DNA from 2 places in the Ruminococcus sp. 5_1_39BFAA genome. Region 2 is predicted to be linked to the other one. Evidence: predicted binding sites of a transcription regulator. Region 2 holds the regulator's gene; the other holds the start of a gene.
The links. The regulator LexA, encoded in region 2, represses DNA repair genes until DNA is damaged. The targets are predictions, from matches to a motif close to CNAACANNTGTTNG.
Positions count from the first base shown of each region.

Region 1: the regulator LexA is predicted to act here: its motif matches at 5,667-5,680, upstream of ACESZH_RS16735 (DNA polymerase IV).

Region 1 is NZ_CAXSVO010000019.1:4,524-11,852, forward strand. Features, by position in the region: gene ACESZH_RS16700 (ParB/RepB/Spo0J family partition protein) at 1-302, opposite strand, end outside; gene ACESZH_RS16705 (ParA family protein) at 295-1,071, opposite strand; gene ACESZH_RS16710 (hypothetical protein) at 1,089-1,256, opposite strand; gene ACESZH_RS16715 (DUF6075 family protein) at 1,243-1,716, opposite strand; gene rlmD (23S rRNA (uracil(1939)-C(5))-methyltransferase RlmD) at 1,992-3,152, opposite strand; gene ACESZH_RS16725 (GTP pyrophosphokinase family protein) at 3,179-3,826, opposite strand; gene ACESZH_RS16730 (hypothetical protein) at 3,987-4,301, opposite strand; gene ACESZH_RS16735 (DNA polymerase IV) at 4,341-5,633, opposite strand; gene ACESZH_RS16740 (phosphatase PAP2 family protein) at 5,836-6,375, opposite strand; gene ACESZH_RS16745 (LCP family protein) at 6,372-7,329, opposite strand, start outside.
Region 2 is NZ_CAXSVO010000011.1:12,852-20,180, reverse strand. Features, by position in the region: gene obgE (GTPase ObgE) at 1-1,184, shown strand, start outside; gene yhbY (ribosome assembly RNA-binding protein YhbY) at 1,223-1,516, shown strand; gene nadD (nicotinate-nucleotide adenylyltransferase) at 1,552-2,181, shown strand; gene yqeK (bis(5'-nucleosyl)-tetraphosphatase (symmetrical) YqeK) at 2,220-2,810, shown strand; gene rsfS (ribosome silencing factor) at 2,869-3,228, shown strand; gene lexA (transcriptional repressor LexA) at 3,277-3,897, opposite strand; gene ACESZH_RS12710 (HlyD family efflux transporter periplasmic adaptor subunit) at 4,127-5,551, shown strand; gene ACESZH_RS12705 (YggS family pyridoxal phosphate-dependent enzyme) at 5,587-6,285, shown strand; gene ACESZH_RS12700 (cell division protein SepF) at 6,309-6,932, shown strand; gene ACESZH_RS12695 (RNA-binding protein) at 6,938-7,329, shown strand, end outside.

The sequences.
Region 1 (7,329 bases), on a different contig from region 2:
GGCATGGTATCTCTGCCAGCCAGCTCACAGGCTCTTTTTCGTCTATGGCCAGCAACCAGTTCGTAACCGCCCTCGGCTCTTGGTCTTACCAGTGCCGGATTAAGTACACCGTAACTCCGGATACTCTCTACAGTTTCATCCATCTTCTCATCATCCAGGACATGAAATGGATGGTTTTTAAATGGGAACAATTCCGCCAACGGGACTTCAATTACTTTGTCCATGTCAGTATCATCTATTTCACTGATGCCAAGCAGATCGTCATAAGTGGTTAACTGAATATCCTTCTGTGGTCTACGCACGGTTCAACACCTCCTGCGCCAGCATTTCATAGCTTTTTGCACCTTTGCTCCGGCTGTCATACTCAAAAATACTGATCCCTTCCGAGGCAATCTCCGCTATCGCTTCTGAACGGGGGATGGAGTTTTCAAATACCCTCATTTCCTTTCCATACGCCGCTTTGACGGCTTTCTTATTACGTTTGGAATTGTTATACCGAGCGCTATCCATCGTAAACAGGATACCTTCCACCTCAATTTCCGGATTAAAACGCTTTTTTGTTCCTTTCACTACTTTCAGCAGTTCCGTCAATCCATCCGCAGCATAATACTGTGGCTGAACTGGTATCAGTACACTGTTGGCAGCACTCATGGCATTGATCGTCAGCATACCCAAAGATGGCATACAGTCGATAATGATAAAATCGTAATCGTCTGTCATCATTTCCAGATATTCTTTCAGAACCTTTTCCCGGTCATCCACTGTAATCAAAGACATGTCCATACCTGTAAGCAGTTTATTGGACGGAACCACGTCCACGCCTTCTTTATGATGTAAAACTGCTTCTTTCGGGTCAAACTCTATCCCCATGATGATGTTTTCCATCATGTTCTTCAATGTCACCCGGATATTTTTCGGGAACCCCAACCCGAGGGTAAGATGCCCCTGCGGATCAGAGTCAACCAACAACACTCTCTGTCCCATTCTGGCCAGTCCAACACCTAAATTGATGCTTGTGGTGGTCTTTCCGACTCCACCTTTCTGGTTAGACACCGCTATCACTCTGCACATAACTTTATCCTCCTGACTCACTGTCTGTTCTTTTCTACTTCTGCATACACACGAAAATACTTTTTTGTCCCTTTATTGGCATACGGCTCGGAAACATCCAACACGTTAATTCGTTTATCCCTTTCAAGGATTTTTTTGAACCATTTAATATCATTTGTTGTTCCTTGAAGCCTAATTTTCAGCATACATATCCTCCCAATCCTGATAGAAGCAGTATTCCGGATAACGGATTTTAATTGCCTCCCAAAAATATCTTGCATAGCCGCAGCAAAAAAGTTCTTCCACGGTATAACAACTGCATTCTTCCAGTTTTCTTTCTGCATCTTCGATATCCAAAACACTGGGCGTTCCATTGCAGTAAAGGTTATACGCCATCCGGACCACTTTCATACTGCCGCTGGTCTGCCAGCCTTCATACAGACATTCCGGCTTAACATATCCTTCTTTAAAATCATAAATTCTGTCCACATGATCTCTTGTGTCTGAATTTAATCCGAGACAATATACCAATGCCTTGTGATACACATCCTGATATCTGCACTTCGGCAGATATTCCATGTAAAATTTCTTGTGTGCTTCGTTCTTAAAAGTTATTGTGCGAGTAGATTTCCCGCTGTTTGCACCTAACGCTGTACTGTTTTTCACGTTTCTTTCCTCCTGTTATTTGTATTGAAAAAGGCACTCCACTATGGAATGCCCTATATAAAAAATAGGGACACTTTTACTTCAAGTATCCCTATAATCTATCAACTATCTGATAGTCCACTATTCACTTTCATATTCAGGATTTTTTGTGTTCCCTGTACCGAGGTCTAAGGCAACAACTACGGTTACTCTCTTCACAAGTATCTTTTCCTTGTGATTTTCACCGATTTTGTTGAAACTGAAAAACTCTACAAAGTGCGTAAATTCAAGGACTTCTAGGTATCTTTCCTTTGTAGTCCCACCACAGTCTCCACATGATTTGTGAAACAAAACATATCAACCGGCTGTATTCTTTTGACTATGTAATCCTTTTTGGTAAGGAATGCCAGATCCCGTGCCAGGGTTTCGGGATTGCAGGAAATGTAGACTACTTTTTGCGGATTTAGTTTCAGAAGGGAGGACAAAAATTTTTCATCACTTCCGGCGCGAGGCGGGTCCATGAATACTACGTCTGTTTTTTCACCTGCAGAAGCCAGTGCTGTCATAAATTCCCCGGCGTCTCCCTGGAGGAACCGGACATTGGAAATTTTATTTTCTCTTGCGTTAATCTTTGCGTCACGGACAGCATCTTTATTCAGCTCCACTCCAATAACCTCTTTTGCATGGGCAGCGGCGATCAGGCCGATCGTACCGATGCCGCAGTAGGCGTCAATCACACGTTCTTTTCCAGTAAGCCCTGCATATTCGACTGCTTTTCCATAGAGGACCTCTGTCTGGATTGGGTTCACCTGATAGAAAGACTTGGGAGATATCCGGAAGGTACAGCCGCAAAGGGTATCGCGGATGAAGCCCTTGCCATAAAGCACGATTTCCCGTTCTCCCAGTACCATGCTGGTTTTCTTATCATTGATATTAAGCACAACTGTGGTAATTTCCGGGTGCGCCTTTCGAAGCGCCTTGACAAAATTATTTTTTGACGGAAAAATCGGAGAAGCTGTTACCAGAACCACCATCACTTCTCCGCTTTCAAATCCTCTTCTCACCAACACATGACGCAAAAGCCCGTATCCACTGTCCTCATCGTATGTCTTAATCTTGAAGGACCTCAGCATTCCCCGAATCGTTCGGATGATCTCCTGACTTTTTTCATCTTCTATCAGGCATTTCTCAATAGGAACCACCCTATGGGAATTCGCCTCGTAAATACCGGAAATAATATTTCCCTTTCTGTCCCGGTCAAATACTGCATGTACTTTATTGCGGTAATAATAGGGATTCTCCATCCCTATAACAGGGTTGACCTTGCCGAATTTATTTAAAAGTCCCTGGACTTGTCTCTGTTTCTTTTTTAGCTGTTCCTGGTAAGCAACACCCTGATACTGGCAGCCGCCGCACTTTTTAGCACTGGTGCATCCTGCAATTTTCTTTTCTTCCATAACCTCTCCCGCTCCTCAATTGCTGGCTAAATTTCGTCGATCCGATTCCTCAGCTTCATCATCTTCTGATCCAGCGCTGCAATCTCTTCTGAATAATTTTTCAGCTCTTTGCTGGCTTTTTCGGCACCGGACACGTTCTTTTTATACATAAGCTGGTATTCAAGCACAGACCAGAAATCCATGGCAATCGTGCGAATCTGGATTTCCACTCTCTTTGTCTGGGAATTTTCATCATAATAAATAGGAATATCCACAATCAGATGCAGGCTCATATAACCGTTTTTCTTTGGCTTTGAAATATAGTCTTTTTCCTTAATTACCTGGATATCCTTCTGTTTTTTCAGAATATCTGCAATCTCGTACACATCATCCAGAAAAAGACAAACGATACGCACTCCGATCAGGTCATTCAGAGTTTTCTGTGCGGTTTTTAAATCCGTATCCAGCTCCTTCCGCATCAGTTTGGCGTAAATGCTCTCCGGCGATTTTATCCTTCCTGTAATGCTTCTCACGCTTTCCCTCTGGTACTTCAAGGATAGCTGCTCATCAATGATCTTCGCCTTTGCCTCCACAATGCTGATCGCATACTGACATTGTAAAAGATACTGGTCTTTCCGCATATCCTTTCTGATTTTTTCAATTATTTCTGATTTTGTATTTTCTTTATTATCCATATTTTCACCCGACTATCACTTTCGCTTGTGCCGTACCGCCGCAGTCCATGCTGCTCTTCCAGCTTACATCACTAAATAGCTACATTATAGCATGAAAAAAGCCCCCTCACAATCTCACATCTGTAAAATCCGCGTAAAAATAGCCTTTTACTCCGTACTTTCATGCTCTCCACACAAGCTTCCACTCCTGCCGTTCTGTGTAGTATAAAAGCAGAAATTCATATCTCACTGCTGAAATCTCAGCGTTGCAACAAAACTCCAATGTGGGAATGCCGCAATAATTTTTCTGCTCGCTGGAAATTACATGCACATGGGAAATTGTATGAATTTCGCCATCTTCATCGCAAAATTTTATCATTTTGGGCATGACCTCTCCCCGGCTGGTAAACCAGACATAACATGCCACGCTGCTCTGTCTGCCCCTTACCTGTCCCTCATCAGGCTTCTGAGAGTTAATCCCGATACCCATTCCCATACTTAGCACCTCCATTCCTGTCACATCAACTAAACAAACTTACTGAATCACCAGTCTCGAATAATCTACTACCCGCTTCTCCCTGGAAATTCCTCCCTCCATATGATCCAGTGCCCTGGCTCCCGGATGCCCCCGTGCTGTATCACTGATAAAAACAGCCCTTTTCACTGCATCAATTCCATATCGTCTGCGAATGGTATCTATGGTTCTGTCCAGCTTTTCCAATTTTATATAGTCCGTGTTATCAAACAGATCCAACTGGCGATTTCCTGTTTCCTGGCTCAGTCTGCTGGTATGGATACCCATTTGACGGATCGGTGTCTCTTTATCCCAAAGCTGATCCAAAAGTTCACAGGCATACTGATAAATCTCCCACGTAATATTAGTAGGATTTGTCAGTATCATCTGATGGCTCGCATATTTTAGCGCAGAGCTTTTGACTCCCACGGAAATAATCTCTGCCTCCGCCTGATTCTCACGAAGTCTGGATGCCACAGTTTCCGCCAGTGCTAAAAGAACCAATCTTGCTGTGCCAGCGTCCTCAACGTCAAAAGGTGTGGTGGTCGAATTGCCATATCCTTTCTGCGGCGGAGCTTCCGCTATTACTTCGGAAAAATCAATCCCATTTGCAAAGTTCCAGACAGTTTCCCCCTGCTGTTTCAAATGGCATCTCAGAAGTTCCCTGTCAGCCTTCGCCAGCTCTCCTATCGTGTAGATTCCCATGGCATGAAGCTTCTTCGTGGTAGCTCTGCCGGCAAAAAACAGCTCTTCCACTGGCAATGGCCACATTTTTTCCGCAATTTCCCCTGGAAATATGGTGTGGACCAAATCCGGTTTTTTTAGCTCTCCTGCCATCTTTGCCAGAAGCTTATTCACAGAAATTCCGATATTCACTGTAAAACCCAGCTCCTCCCGTATGCGGTCCTTTATGGCACAGGCTGTCTCCCTGGGAGTGCCGAATAGATGGACGGTTTCTGTCATATCCATAAATGCCTCGTCAATAGAATAAATCTCTACATCCGGTGTATATTCCCTTAGTATATCCAAAAATGCGTGGGAACATTTCTCATAAAGCGAATAATTAGGCGGTGCTGTCATAAGCTCCGGACATCTTTCCAGCGCTTCCACCACACTCATCCCTGTATAAATCCCGTACTTCTTCGCTGGCAGGCTTTTTGCCAGAATAATTCCATGACGCATAGCAATATTGCCGCTGATAGCAGATGGAATAGTACGAAGATCCAGCGTCCCGCCCAGGTGATAAAGTCTGTATGCCGCCTCCCACGACAAGAAGGCGCTGTTTACATCCACATGAAATATCAGTTTTTCCAAACGTTTGTTCCTCCTTGTTTCACACATTATATCAGAACATTCGTTCGTTTTCAATAGGAAGTTACATCCAGACACACATTCGTGCTAATAAAAAAGGTACTGGAAACCTACTATGATTTTCCAGTACCTTTTTCGTTACTGTTCACTCGGGATATCCCGCGGAGCGTGTTGCTGTGAACGGAGTGAACAGTAACCCTTTTTCTCATATCTTTTCTTTTGTTTTCCAATACCGGTTCACAAGGGCAAACGCCAGAATGCTTGCCGCCAGTCCCACGAAAAATCCTCCCAGCACATCTGTAGGATAATGCACCCCCAGATACAATCTGGAAAAAGTAATCAATACAGCTAATATCATCGCCGCTATTCCGAACTTTTTCGGCAGCATCCGCCAATAAATAAAGGCGCTGGCAAAAGATGCACAGGTATGCCCTGACGGAAAGGAATAGTCCGACAATTTCTCCACCAGCGGTATAATAGCTGCACAGGCATCGTATGGTCTTGGCCTGGCAAAAAGATTTTTCAGACAAACATTTGTCATAAGCGCCCCGATTCCCACAGCCAAAAGAGCGGTAAAGCCAACCCGTCTTGTCTGCCTGGGAATCATCAGCACCAGTGCCAGCGCCACCCAGAACCAGCCCACCTCTCCCAAAAAGGTTATGCCCCTCCAGAAGCCGTGAAATGCTTCATTTCGGATGTACTCCTGAATAAACAGTAAAACCGAAGTGTCAATACTCTGAATCATGATTCATTCTCTTCCTGATGGTCATTCTCCACTGTCCCATACAAAATTTCCCGAAGATATTCCCGGTTTTTTCCCAAATCCGGAACCAGAACCTGCATTCCGCGGATTTTTGCGGAACTATAGGCCCCATCTATAGGAATACGGTAAGACTGCAGATCATCAGCCCCGATTCCCAGAACATCGATCGCATACCCCAGCATTTCATCCAATGAAATATCAGTCGTCACCATAGGAAGGACATCCTTTATCAGACTTCCCAGCGTGATGATTCCTGCATCCTTCAGTTTGTCGAATGCCGCCATGACCACATCCCTCTGACGTTCCGTACGGCGGTAATCTGAATTTCCTATGGAGCGGTTTCTGGCATGGATCAGCGCCTGCTCTCCATTTAAGTGATTGACTCCTTCCTGCAGATCCCATTCACTGTTAAATGGCTGAGGATATAACACGCTCTGATCACGTCCGCAGATGTAATCTGCCTCCGCCTGCGTCAGCTCCAGATCAATTCCTCCCACTTTATCTACCAGTGTCTGAAAAACCTCGAAATCCACCTCCACATTTCCGTCAATATGAATTCCGAAATTTGTTTCTATGGTTTCATCCAACAATTCCATTCCGCCAAAAGAATAAGCGGCATTAATGCGATTATCCTGGTAACCGGGTATCTGCACATATAAGTCCCTCATAAAAGAGGTAAGGCTGATACATTTATCCTTTTTGTTCATTGTGGCAAGAATCATGGTATCCGAACGCTGCCTGTCTTCGCCTTCCCGTCTGTCCTGGCCGATCAGAAGGATATTGATAATATCCTCATCCTCCATGATTTCCGTGTCCGCCTTCTGTTGCTCCTCTGTCTCAGAGCTGGCTTCAGCAGCCTGAACCTCCCCAATGGAGAAATGGCCGAAGCATACTGCTCCGACCAAAAATACTGCTGCCGCCCAATTCAGAATTTTT
Region 2 (7,329 bases):
ACGGCGGTAAGGGCGGAGATGTTATATTTGAGGTCGATGAAGGGCAAAACACCCTCGGCGACTATCGTCACAAAAGAAAATATAAGGCAGAAGACGGCAAAGAAGGCGGCAAGCGCCGCTGTCACGGAGCTGACGGAGAAGATATCATCCTGAAGGTCCCGGAAGGCACCGTGATCATGGATGCCCAGTCGCGCAAGGTCATTGCCGATATGTCAGGCGAAAATAAGCGTCAGATCGTATTAAAGGGCGGACGGGGCGGTAAGGGAAACCAGCATTACGCAACCCCCACCATGCAGGTACCGAAATACGCCCAGCCCGGACAGCCAGCACAGGAGCTTGAGGTGCTTCTCGAGCTTAAGGTCATTGCGGACGTTGGACTGGTAGGCTTCCCCAATGTTGGAAAATCCACCTTCCTTTCACGCGTAACAAATGCACAGCCTAAAATTGCCAACTATCATTTTACAACCTTAAGCCCGAATCTGGGGGTGGTGGATACTGACAACGGCGGTTTCGTGATTGCCGATATTCCGGGGCTGATCGAGGGAGCATCAGAAGGTGTGGGTCTGGGTCATGAATTCCTGCGCCACATTGAGCGGACCAGAGTTATTATCCATATCGTGGATGCAGCTTCCACAGAAGGCCGTGATCCGGTAGATGATATCTATAAGATCAACAAAGAGCTGGAAGCATACAACCCGGAAATTGCGGCAAGACCGCAGGTGATTGCAGCGAACAAGATCGACTGTATATTTGAAGATGGAGAGGAAAGCCCCATTGACCGCCTGAAAAGCGAATTTGAGCCTCAGGGCACCAGGGTTTACCCCATTTCTGCCGTATCGGGAGAGGGCGTGCGTGAACTGCTTTTCCATGTAAAAGAGCTTCTGGATTCCTGCCCGCAGAAAACGGTTATTTTTGAGCAGGAGTTCTTTCCGGAGGATGTGCTCTTAAAAGAAAATCTTCCATTTACCGTAGCGCCGGATGAAGAAGATCCTTCCATCTTTATTGTAGAGGGACCGCGTATCGAAAAAATGCTTGGCTATACCAATCTGGATTCGGAAAAAGGCTTTGCCTTCTTCCAGCGTTTTCTCAAGGAAGGCGGTATTCTGGAAGAACTGGAAAAAGCAGGCATCCAGGAAGGCGATACGGTCCGCATGTACGGATTTGATTTTGACTATTATAAATAATCCGAGATGATTCGGGAACCATAAACAGGAGAAATATTATGACAAGTAAACAAAGAGCATATTTGAAAGGTCTTGCCATGCAGATGGATCCAATCCTTCAGCTTGGAAAAAACGGACTGACCCCGGAGAATACAGCCTCTGTTGAGGAAGCACTTGCAGCCCGTGAGCTTATCAAAATAAGTGTGCTGCAAAACTGTCTGGAAGACCCCAAAGAAATGGCACAGGTGCTTGCAGAGCGCACCCGTTCCCAGGTGGTACAGGTAATCGGAAAGAAGATCGTTTTGTACCGCGAAGGAAAAAACGAAAAGAAAAAAATCGTTCTTCCTAAATAATTTGCTTTACAACAATCGTTCCATGGAGGTCTGGTATGGGTGATAAGAGAAAAAAAATCGGTATCATGGGCGGTACCTTTGACCCCATTCATATGGGGCATCTGATTCTGGGCGAAAAAAGCTACGAACAGCTTGGCCTTGATAAAGTATGGTTCATGCCTGCCGGGAACCCGCCCCACAAAAAGAACCGTAAGGGCCGCGCAAGCGATGAGCAGCGGATGGAAATGGTCCGTCTTGCGATTGAGGACAATCCTCACTTTGAACTGTCCGACATTGAAATGAATGAAGAGGGCTATACCTATACCTACCGTACCCTGGAGAATTTAAAAGAACAAAATCCTGATACGGATTATTATTTTATCATCGGAGCAGACTCCCTGTACACCTTTGAGACCTGGAAAGAACCTCTCAGGATCTGTCAGGCCTGCACCCTGGTTGTCGCTGTGCGCAACCATACTCCGGTGGATGAACTAAACCGTGAAATGGAGCTTCTCAACCGAAAATATAATGGACGGTTCATTCGTTTGGACACCATGAACATCGATGTTTCCAGTCAGCATTTGCGCGAATGGACTGTCCAGCATAAAAGCCTCCGCTATTATGTGCCGGATAAAGTAATTGCCTACATGCAGGAGCAGGGCATTTATCTGGGCGGAGAAGAGTGAGAGAGTACTTGATATGGAATGGAAAGGAAGCACAACTGATGGCAGAATATGATTTCGTAAAAATGCAGAAAAAGCTGTCAAAATATCTCGATGACGACCGCTACCAGCATACAATGGGTGTGATGTATACATGCGCCTGTCTTGCTATGGCACACGGTTATGATATCCAGGATGCTCAGGCGGCGGGCCTGCTCCATGACAGCGCAAAATGTATTCCTAATAAGAAAAAGCTGAAAATGTGTAATGAGCATAAAATCCCGGTATCTGAATTTGAAAAGGATCACCCTTTTTTGCTACATGCTAAGCTTGGCGCTTACATTGCCCGTGAAAAATACGGAATTAAAGATGAGGAGATTCTGTCCGCTATTACCTATCATACCACAGGAAAACGGGCTATGAGCCTTCTGGAAAAAATTGTCTATATTGCCGATTATATCGAGCCCTTGCGTTACAAGGCATCAAATCTCCCGAAGATCCGCAGGATCGCCTTTCAGGATCTGGATGAGTGTATGTACGAAATCCTGAAGGACACCCTTGCCTATCTGGAGGAGGATGATGCGGAGGAAATTGATATGACCACAAAGGACGCATTTTTATATTACAAGGATTTACATATGAAACGAAGCTAACATACCGTTACGATTCACAGGGAAATGTGAATCGATTCGTCAGGAGAGGAGAGTTCCTATGAGCAGAGAAAAAGAGATGGCAAAGCTTGCCTGCAAAGCAATTGATGACAAACTGGGAAAAGATATTAAAATAATTGATATCCATGAGGTTTCTGTGATCGCAGACTATTTTGTCATTGCAAGCGGCAGCAACCAGAACCAGGTACAGGCCATTGTAGACAATGTGGAGGAGCAGCTTGGCAGAGCCGGATTTGAAGCAAAGCAGATCGAAGGAACGAAAAATTCAAGCTGGATCCTCATGGATTACGGCGACATGATCGTACATGTCTTTGATGAGGAAAACCGTCTTTTCTATGATCTGGAAAGAATCTGGAGAGATGGAACTGTTTTGGATATGCATGAATTTTTGAACGACTGAAAAGCTTAAGGCAGCTCCGGTAAAAGAAGCTGCCTTTTCTGCTGTTATTTACTGATAGAAGCGAAATACGCCGAATACCTTTCCTAAAATCTGTAAATTGCCATTTACAATGATCGGGTCCATGGTGTCATTTTCCGGCTGAAGGCGGTAGTAACCGTTTTCTTTGTAAAATGTTTTCACCGTAGCGGAATCATCCACCAGTGCCACAACAATATCTCCGTTAGAAGCTGTGGGCTGCTGCTTCACCAGAACCTGGTCTCCGTCAAAAATCCCTGCATTTACCATACTGTCTCCCTTTACCTTCAGCATGAAACTCTGTTCATTGGGCATAAACTCTGCCGGTATAGGAAAATATCCCTCTATATTTTCCATAGCAAGGATAGGCTGTCCTGCCGCCACAGTACCCACAAGTGGAACGTTCACCACCTCACGGCGGACCAGATTAAAGTTATCATCAATGATCTCAATAGCCCGGGGCTTCGTCGCGTCTCTGCGTATGTAACCGTTTTTTTCCAGCGCTTCAAGATGAGCGTGCACGGAGGAGGTTGATTTCAGACCTACTGCTTCACAGATTTCACGTACAGCAGGCGGAAAACCGCGGTTTAAGATCTCACTTTTAATATACTCCAGAATTTCCTGCTGTTTCTTGCTGATTTTTCCATATGCCATAAGAGAATACCTCCAAATTGATCAATTCTATTTCTTTTCAGTACAGATATTTTATTTATCATACCACATCTAAGCCAAAAAAGCAAACAGATATTCGGAAAATACGTTCGCGCTTTTTGCCGTTCACAGAATCATCATCCTTTTCTTGTCTCTTTTTCTTGTCTTTGGAGTCAAAAAATGGTACAATATCCCGGTATTCATTAGAACAAGAAAAGAAGGAGGCATTCACTTGCCTGATAATAATAAAAAAGAACCGGGCAAAATGGCCGGTTTTCTGGTTCAGATCAAAAAAGTCTTAGGACTGAATATCGGCACCATGATTTTCAGCGTTCTTTTTCTGTATATGATATTCAGTGCGATTTTATATCTCACATCCAGCCATATTGAATCCTACCAGGTTACCTCCGGGCCCTTGTCGCGAAACGAGACTTACACAGGACTCTCCATACGTGAAGAAACTGTCTGCAAGGCAGAATCCTCAGGTTATGTGAATTACTATGCCCGTGAAGGCAGCAAGATCAACGCCAACGGAGCTGTTTACGGCTTAAGCGCCACAAAGATCCCGGAAGCGGAGACAAACCTCGGAGCAGAGGATCTGTCAAAGATCCGCAGTGATATGCTGAGCTTTTCCAAAGGCTTTAACCCCAGTAAATTTAATAATACATACAGCTTTAAAAACCAGCTGGAGGGAAACATTCTCCAGTATGCAGGGGTCATGACAGCCAGCGGTGATTCCGTGCAGGCAAATGTGGTGACTCTTGGAAACCAAAACATCTCCAGGACGTCTGAGGATGGCATCATTCTCTATTCCCGTGACGGATACGAGGAAAAAACCGTGGACTCCATCACGGCAGAGGATTTTGACCAGAATTCCTACCATGAGACAGACCTGAAGACGGATGGACAGGTCAAAACCGGCGATAGTGTTTATACCATTATCACAGATGAGAGATGGAGCCTCATCATTCCTTTAAGCGACAAGCAAGCTGCCAAGCTCGCCGACCGCACGGCAGTCCGTGTAAAATTCCTGAAAGATGACATGACCCAGAGCGGCGATTTTTCCATTATGGAGATCGACGGCTCAAAATACGGGAAAATTGATTTCAACAGAGGGCTGATCCGCTATGCGGCAGACCGTTTTCTGGATATAGAGCTTGTCACTAACACCGTGAGCGGTCTTAAGATCCCCCTCAGCTCTATTGTGACAAAGGAATTTTATACCATTCCTTCTGGTTATTCCACGGTCAATGAGGAGCGTCAGATTACTGGCTTTATGAAGGTGGACACAAATAAGGACGGCGACAAGGTCAATACGTTTGTAAATGCTACCATCTATGCAAAGCTGGAGGATAAAACCGTCCAAAAGGCAAACGGAGATCCTTCATATATATATTTTGTAGATAAAAGCTCTTTTAAGGAGGGCGATGCGATCATCAGCCAAAGCTCCAATGAAAAATACATTGTGGGTGAAACAGACAGCCTTGAGGGTGTTTACTGTATTAACCAGGGGTATGCCGTATTCCGCAGGATTGAGATTTTGGATCAGAACGAAGAGTACGCCATTGTATCCCGCGACACATCATACGGTCTTTCGCGCTATGACCACATTGTAAAAGATGCCAGTCAGGTAAAAGAACAGGATATATTATATTAAAATCAGTAATTACAGATAAGCAAGGAGGCTTATACATGTTAGCAGCTAATTTACGGCAGGTACAGAGCAATATTGAGGAAGCCTGCAAAGCAGCAGGAAGAGATACTTCCGATGTCACTTTGGTGGCTGTGAGTAAGACAAAACCGGTGGAAATGCTCATGGAAGCTTATGATGCCGGGGCCAGGATCTTTGGAGAAAACAAGGTTCAGGAGATCATGGATAAATATGATCGTCTACCCTCTGATGTGCAGTGGCATATGATCGGGCATCTGCAGAGAAATAAAGTGAAATATATCGTGGATAAGGTTGCCATGATCCATTCTGTCGATTCTTTGCGTCTTGCACAGACTATTGAGCAGGAAGCAGCCAAAAAAAATGTTCGTGTCCCTATCCTTCTGGAAGTCAATGTTGCAGAAGAGGAGAGCAAGTTTGGCCTTAAAACAGAGGAGGTTCTTCCTCTTCTTATGCAGATTTGCGATTATTCCCATATCGAGGTAAAGGGGCTTATGACCATTGCGCCTTTCGTGGAAAATGCAGAGGATAACAGGGAGGTTTTTCGGAAATTAAAAAAATTAAGTGTTGACATTGCTGGCAAAAACATTAATAATACTACTATGAGCGTTCTTAGCATGGGTATGACCGGAGACTATCAGGTTGCTATTGAGGAGGGCGCTACGATGGTACGTGTGGGAACAGGTATCTTCGGTGAGAGAAATTATAATTCATTAGGATAAGCACATTAGGATTGGAGATTAATATGGGTGTTTTAGATAAATTTTTAGATGCCATTAAGTTAAACGATGATTATGAGGGTGACGAATTTTTAGACGAAGATTTTGAGGATGACGAGGAAGACGGAGATTTTCTGGATGATGATCTGGATGAGAAACCAAAGAAAAAATTCTTCGAGAAATTCAGCCGCAAAAAATCCGATGATGATTTCGATGACCTGGATGATTTCGATGAGGAACCGAAGGCCGCAGCCAAAACAGCAGCCGCAAAAGCCCCTGCGAAACAGCCGGAAAAACCGGTACGCACTGCACAATCCTCAAAAATCACACCGATGCGCAGCAGCCGTCGTGACCGTCAGACATCCAATGTGGAGGTTTGTGTGATTAAACCAGCTTCCATGGAAGATACCCGTGAAATTGCCGATACCTTATTGGACAATTCCACTGTGATCCTGAATCTTGAAGGCATTGATGTGGAGCTGGCACAGAGGATCATTGATTTTGCGTCCGGTGCATGCTATTCCCTAAATGGCAGCCTGCAGAAAATATCCAGCTATATTTTCGTCCTTGGGCCTGCCAGTGTGGATATTACCGGTGATCTGCAGAATATTTTAGGAGGCTCGATTCCTTCCGTCAGAGCCGGATATTAATTTCTATGGAAAAAGATGATTTTTTACGAAAGAGAATCCGGGAGCTGGCTAACATATCTTATCAGAGAGACATTGTTACTTTTTCGGATTTTCTTGATTTAAATGAACAGAATATGATAAATAGCCTGAATTTTCGTGAGCTTGGAGTGGTTCCGGAGTTTTACGGCGGCTATAAAAATGCAGAGCGTCAGATGGTTGCTTTTCATCCTGATGCTCTTATGTTTCCTTGGGAGTATCCAATCGACTGTCTGAAAATCCAGCCCAAAGCGCTGAAGTTTTCAGAGGAGCTGACCCACAGGGATTATCTGGGAGCCATTTTAAATCTTGGAGTGGACAGAAGCGTGGTCGGCGATATTCTCATACAGGAAAATACGGCCTGGCTTTTCTGTCTCAGAAA